DNA from 3 places in the Alkalibacillus sp. S2W genome. Region 1 is predicted to be linked to each of the others. Evidence: predicted binding sites of a transcription regulator. Region 1 holds the regulator's gene; each other region holds the start of a gene.
The links. Region 1 encodes LexA, which represses DNA repair genes until DNA is damaged. Its sites were predicted from a motif close to CGAACATATGTTCG; they were not measured.
Positions count from the first base shown of each region.

Region 2: a site for LexA is predicted at 882-895, ahead of ACKXGF_RS13580 (carbohydrate kinase). Genes of this name have one in related genera too.
Region 3: a site for LexA is predicted at 1,167-1,180, ahead of uvrB (excinuclease ABC subunit UvrB). Genes of this name have one in related genera too.

Region 1 is NZ_CP177234.1:1,419,498-1,421,780, forward strand. It holds gene ACKXGF_RS07655 (DNA polymerase IV) at 1-706, shown strand, start outside; gene lexA (transcriptional repressor LexA) at 739-1,359, opposite strand; gene ACKXGF_RS07665 (DUF896 domain-containing protein) at 1,561-1,794, shown strand; gene tkt (transketolase) at 1,884-2,283, shown strand, end outside.
Region 2 is NZ_CP177234.1:2,631,242-2,633,524, reverse strand. It holds gene ACKXGF_RS13580 (carbohydrate kinase) at 1-825, opposite strand, end outside; gene ACKXGF_RS13575 (hypothetical protein) at 1,262-1,444, shown strand; gene putP (sodium/proline symporter PutP) at 1,564-2,283, shown strand, end outside.
Region 3 is NZ_CP177234.1:2,198,543-2,200,825, forward strand. It holds gene uvrB (excinuclease ABC subunit UvrB) at 1-913, opposite strand, end outside; gene ACKXGF_RS11590 (hypothetical protein) at 1,321-2,283, opposite strand, start outside.

The DNA of each region.
Region 1 (2,283 bases):
AGACAAACTGTGGCCGATTGAAATCGAAAACATTTGGGGCATTGGCTCTAAGATGAAAGGCCATCTTAATCGCATGGGGATCGTGACCTTAGGGGACTTAGCTCAATTTTCACAATCACATTTAAAAAAACGCTTCGGCATTATGGGCGAACAATTGTACTGGCATGCGTGGGGAATTGACTTAAGTCCTGTGATTGGCCAATTCACTAAGACAGAACAAAAAGGGTACGGTCATGGCATTACACTACTTAGGGATTATACCGAGGATGAAATCAAAGCCTGTCTCCTTGATTTATGTGATGAAGCATGTCGGAGAGCGAGGCGTGATGACCGCGCAGGACGCACGATACATTTAGCGATTCGTTATACAGATGAAATGGGGCAACATTTTAGCCGTTCTCGGTCGATTGATGTCCCGACAAATGACACGATGGAAATGTATGATGTGTGTATGCAGTTGTTTGAAGAATTCCATACGGAGGGCGCTCATATTCGTAAAGCATCAGTGACTTTAACCAATTTAACGGACGATATTGGCACACAACTTAGTCTGTTTGATAATCGTGCTGATAGAAAACAGTTAAATGAAGCGGTTGATCATATTCGCGAACGATTTGGTTCGACTGCTATTTTGCGAGCTAGTAGTTATACATCAGGAGGAATTGCGCTCGATCGTGGTCAAAAAATTGGTGGGCATTACGAATAAACCCGCGTATGTTAAAACATACGCGGGTTTTATTAATGAATATCACGGTATACGCCAATCACTTTACCTAAAATAGTAACGTGGTCTAAAATGATGGGTTCCATTGATGTGTTTTCTGGTTCAAGACGATATTGATGACTGTCCTGGAAAAAGCGCTTGACCGTAGCTTCATCTTGTTCAGTCATAGCAACAACAATATCACCATTTGCTGCTGTCGCTTGCTTACGGACGATAACCAAGTCATCATTCAGAATACCAGCTTCAATCATGCTGTCACCTTGAATTGATAAAATAAAAACATCATCTTCAACTGTCGCTTGAGTATTAGGTAAAGGAATATATTCCTCGATATTCTCTATAGCTGTAATAGGCTCACCTGCTGTTACTTTACCAACCAGTGGGGCATACATAGCATGACGCTCTTGTACAGTTTGCTGATCTTCGTGTGTGATTTCGATTGCACGTGGTTTGGTTGGATCACGACGGATATAACCTTTCTCTTCTAATCGTGATAAATGTCCATGGACTGTTGAACTGGATGCTAAACCAACCGCCTCAGCAATTTCACGAACAGATGGTGGATACCCTTTTGCTCGGACTTCTTCCGAAATAAACTCATAAATTTGCTTTTGTCGTTTTGATAATTTTGTCATTCCGCTCACCTCATCACCATATCCCATGATAGAATAGCTTCCTAATAATAGTTACATTATACCAACTATTCACACAAAAAACAAACGTTCGTTCGTGTTTTAAACACAATTCTTGTTTTTACATGGTGTACGATTTAAAATAAAGTTTGGAATAGAAAATTTAAGGCAAAATAAATGGATAAAGGCAAAAGGAGTATTATAATGTTATCTCAAGATAAACTCGACCGGATCAATGAACTGGCAAACAAAAAGAAGACAAAAGGATTAAATAAGAAAGAAGAGAAGGAACAAAAGGAACTACGTCAAGAATATTTAGAAGCATTCCGTTCATCATTTAAAGGCCAATTACAATCCATGAAAGTCGTGGATCCAGAAGGACAGGATGTAACACCTGAAAAATTAAAGCAAGATCAAGAAAATAATAAAAAACATTAAAATTATGACGATATTTGTTGGTGTTTTTTGTTAGAATAGAAATGTTGATAAATCTAACAGAATCGCAATATTGAAGGGAGAATTTAGTTATGAGTCAAACGACAGAACAATTATCAATTAATACGATTAGAACATTAACGATTGATGCAGTAGAAAATGCAAGTTCAGGGCATCCTGGAATGCCAATGGGAGCTGCACCAATGGCCTATACACTATGGACTAAAATAATGAATCACAATCCGAATCATTCAACATGGTTTGATCGTGATCGCTTTGTTTTATCAGCTGGACACGGGTCTATGCTTTTATATTCATTGCTTCATTTGTCTGGATATAATGTTACGTTAGATGATCTAAAGTCATTTCGTCAGTGGGGTTCTAAAACACCTGGCCATCCAGAATACGGGCATACTGACGGTGTAGAAGCAACGACTGGACCACTTGGACAAGGTTTGGCAATGGCAACAGGTAAAGCAATGGCTGAACGCT
Region 2 (2,283 bases), 1.2 Mb from region 1:
GACAACCTGTTGGACACCTTGGTCAAGCAACTTCTGGGAAGCTACTGCGTAATCTTGTTCTTGATTAATCGTGACACCTGATAAGGTTTCAGCTTCCTCTTGATTAGGCAAGATGGTGTGTACGCCTGTTAAATCTTTGGGTAGTTTTTCAGCCTTAATCGATGATACGGGGTCAACAAAAACCGTTAATTGCTGTTTAGCTGACTGTTCAATGACTTCTTGTAAGGCATCAGCAGCAATATTCGTATCAAGGAAAATCGCATTTGCTTGTTTTATATGGGACCATTTTTGCTGAATAAGCTGTTTCGTTAACGCATCATAAATCGCCATGTCAGCCATTGAGACAACGAGTTCACCACTAGGATCAAGGAAAGCACTGTATGTTCCTGTTCGCTCTTGAGATAAGGTCATCATCATTTGCGTATCAATGCCAAGCTTGAAAGACGCATCACGCAACCATTCGCCTTCTTTGTCCTGTCCGACAACAGTGGTCAAGCCAGGTCTTAGATTCAAGCGGGCTAAGTTCTCGGCAACATTACGAGCGACACCTCCTAATGATTCCTCGGTTTTTACAGGGTTTGATGACTGTAGTCGTACTGCTTGTAAGGCGTGGGCTTTACGGTCAACATTAGCACCCCCAACACAAGCAATTGTTTGTTCATCATTAAGGACGTATGCACGCCCTTTGATGCGCCCGGCTTCGATCAGCCGCTTAATATAATTGGCGACAGCTGGACGTGATAGCCCAATCTGATCAGCAAGTTCCTGTTGGGTAATATATGGATTGAATCGTATAATTTGTAGAATCTGTTCCTCTTTATCCACGGACTCACCTCCTTAAAATGAAAGCGTTTCACTATCTATAACAAAAGTTTAAAACATAAACATTTGTTTGTAAAGTGAAAATGCTTTAACAGTTATAATTATGATTAGACAAAGTGAATATAAGGCGCTAAAGTTCATTTGAGTTGACGTAAACGTACTAAGGTTACCTTCAATAATTACTCTAGTAGCTATTTTTTTGATAAGTTTTTTGTTTGGTTTTAAGCAATGATGATTGTTGTAGTTAAGTTCCTTTTATTAAAATGGAGATAACAAATTATTTAGATAATTAAAAACTTTAGCAGGTAAAAGCAAACTTTTGTCGAATTAAAGATGTATAAACATGAAACCGCTTAAATAATCATAAAATGTATTAGCGCTCACATGATAACTATTGATATGATGGAACAAAGGAGCTTCTTTTTAGGAGGCATTTCTGATGTTCATCATTAACGAAATGGTCATCATAATTGTTGTATTTGGCTTCGCGGCTTTGGTGACATACGTTTTGAAAGATGTTGTCCAAAGTAAGAAGAGTGGTTACTCCTATCTATTGATTGTGATCGCCATATTCATTTATGTGATTATTGGTTTCGTTGTATTTGAACTACTATTAAATTAAGGGGGAGATTGGATGGAGTACAGCATTTCATTAGGTACGTATTTCTGGCTATTTGTACCAATGCTACTAGTCGTTGTTCTGTCGTTCATTTCATGGGTGAAAGGGCGTGACAAATCATAATGGGTACAGCTACTTTAACGACGTTTATTATTTATCTCGTTGGGATGTTGGCGCTTGGTATTATTGGTTATCGTTTAACGAATAATCTATCAGACTACTTTTTAGGTGGCCGTAAGTTAGGCCCAGGTGTAGCCGCATTGAGTGCAGGGGCATCTGATATGAGTAGTTGGCTGATTCTCGGTTTACCAGGAGCTATTTATTTAGGTGGTTTTGGAAGTGCATGGCTCGCTGTTGGTTTAACCATTGGAGCATATTTGAACTGGCAGTTTATTGCGAAACGTTTGCGTATTTATACAGAGGTGTCTAGCGATGCAATCACATTGCCAGACTTTCTAGAGAAACGTTTCCGTGATAACTCACGTTTATTACGTAGTGCTTCAGCAGCTGTTATTTTGATTTTCTTCACGGTTTATGTAGCTTCCGGTTTAGTCGGTGGCGCTGTCTTATTCAGCAATACATTTGGGTATGACTATATGGTCGCGTTACTCATTGGTGGATTAGTCATTATCGCTTATACGTTCTTAGGTGGTTTTATTGCCGTAAGTTGGACGGACTTCATTCAAGGAATTCTCATGTTCTTAGCCTTAATTGTCTTACCGTTTGTCGCCATTTCCGAATTAGGTGGCTGGAGTGAAACAATAAGAGTTGTAGGTGAATTATCAGAAGGAAGCCACTTGAATATGATTCAGGGCGTAAGTACGCTTGCTATTATTTCCTCA
Region 3 (2,283 bases), 780 kb from region 1:
CTGAGCAGAATCCCATTTCGCGCATCATTTCCAAGTCATAATTCGTGCGTTGCTCTAGACGCTGCGCTTCAAGTAATTGATCATTCGCTTTGAAATGGGCTAGCTGTTCTTGAAGTTCTTGTTCAATATTTTTAATTGCTTTTTTCATCTTTTCTTCACGTGTGACGAAGTGTGACGCTGGGAAGATCGCAACATGATCACGATCGCCAAGAATTTCACCTGTTAACGCATCCACTTCACGAATTCGATCAATTTCATCACCGAAAAATTCGATTCGGATACAATGCTCTTCCCTTGATGCTGGGATAATCTCGACTGAATCGCCTCTAACCCGAAATGTCCCACGCTGAAAGTCAATATCATTACGCGCATACTGGATATCAACTAATTCACGCAACACTTGATCACGCTCTTTTTCCATCCCTGTTCGTAAAGACAAGACAAGCTCGCGGTATTCCGTTGGTGAACCTAAACCATAGATACATGACACACTCGCCACGATCAAGACGTCATTCCGTTCGAATAAAGCTGATGTCGCCGAGTGTCTTAACTTATCAATTTCGTCATTAATGCTCGCATCCTTTTCAATATATGTATCGGAATGCGGCACATAAGCTTCAGGCTGATAGTAGTCATAATAACTGACAAAATACTCGACAGCATTATTAGGGAAAAACTCTTTAAATTCACTATATAATTGACCAGCAAGCGTCTTATTGTGGGCAATGACGATGGTTGGTCGATTAATTTCTGTAACCACATTGGATACAGTAAACGTTTTACCTGTCCCAGTAGCACCGAGTAATGTTTGGTGTTGCTTACCTTCACGCACACCATTCACAAGCTCCTTAATTGCTTGCGGCTGATCACCTTGAGGTTCAAATTGCGACTCTAATTGAAATGCTTCCGCCACATCATCAACTCCAGTTTAAGAAAAGTTTCTATTTACATATTGCATGATCATTTATTGTTGTTGCATAGATTTTGTATACGTTGTGTCAAAATCTTAATTGCTTGCGCCAAAGGGCATTGGTGTTGCATCAAATTTTAAATAGCTTGCTTCAGATTTTGATAGTCTTGCTTCAAAATCATGTCTGCTTGCACCAAATTTCGTTATAGTTGCACCAAACACACAATTTATATAATCATTTCCAGTATAACACAGACGAACACCCGTTTGTATAGATGCCCGAAAAACACAGTCATATCATAAGCATATTTTGTCATTGGATTGATTGCAAAGAATATGATTGTACACGGGCTTTGTCCAATTAAAAAAGAAAATCTCATTCTGCTTTAAGCAAAATGAGATTCTCCTATCTATTCCATTGTTAATGTTTCTGTCGTTTGTAGTGTGAATCTTGGACGTTCTTTTACAAAGATGAAGCCAAGTTGATGATCTTCACCTTCATGAATAGGGCGTTGGACGAATTTCGTTTCACCGTTAAGGTCTTGAACATTCAATTTGCAATAGGAACGATTTTCACTCATAACATCGTAAAATTCATGTTCATTCTGCACGGGCACATCATGTACGCGTTCTATTTTCTCGCCAACAACTACATCCAATTCATCTGCTGGTGACCCTGGTATTATACCAGCAATCGTAATACCATCTGGTTCAGGACGAAAGATTGGACGTCGTTCGCGGTCAAAGAAGCGAATCATTAGACTGATGAAAGCACGTGCCACAACAGCAAAACCTGCAACTGAAATCAGTACATACGGAACTGACATCAGTGGAACGAACACACCAGCTAATATAATCATTAATAACAAGACACTCAAGCCAATTCGCTTAGCGCCCTGTTCACTGAACACACCGCGGAACATTTGAGAAAATCCAATGATATATGGAAACAGCACGAACTGGATATTGACTGAATCCATCGCAAACATCGGCCACCAGGCAAATGCGTCACTCAATACTAATGTTCCACCTGGTAGCGGAAATAGTAACGGAACTAGCATTAACCGACTCGCTCGATGGGCTATAACATTTTTTCCTCGGTCACCTGACTGTAATTGCGGAAAAGTTAACGCCCGTTTTGTCGTCATGACTAAAATCACTTCGGCCAATAATAATGCTAGTAAAACGTAAACCATTGCATCTAAGGGCACTTGATATAAGCCTTCGCTAATCGATTCGTTCCAAACGACCACTTCAAATTGTTGTAACAACCATACCGTTACGATTGTTACACCGAGCGTATAGGCAGGGGATAATAGAGCTAATTGTCCTGTTAACGTCATCACAAGTGTGACAATCGTTAACAATAATAG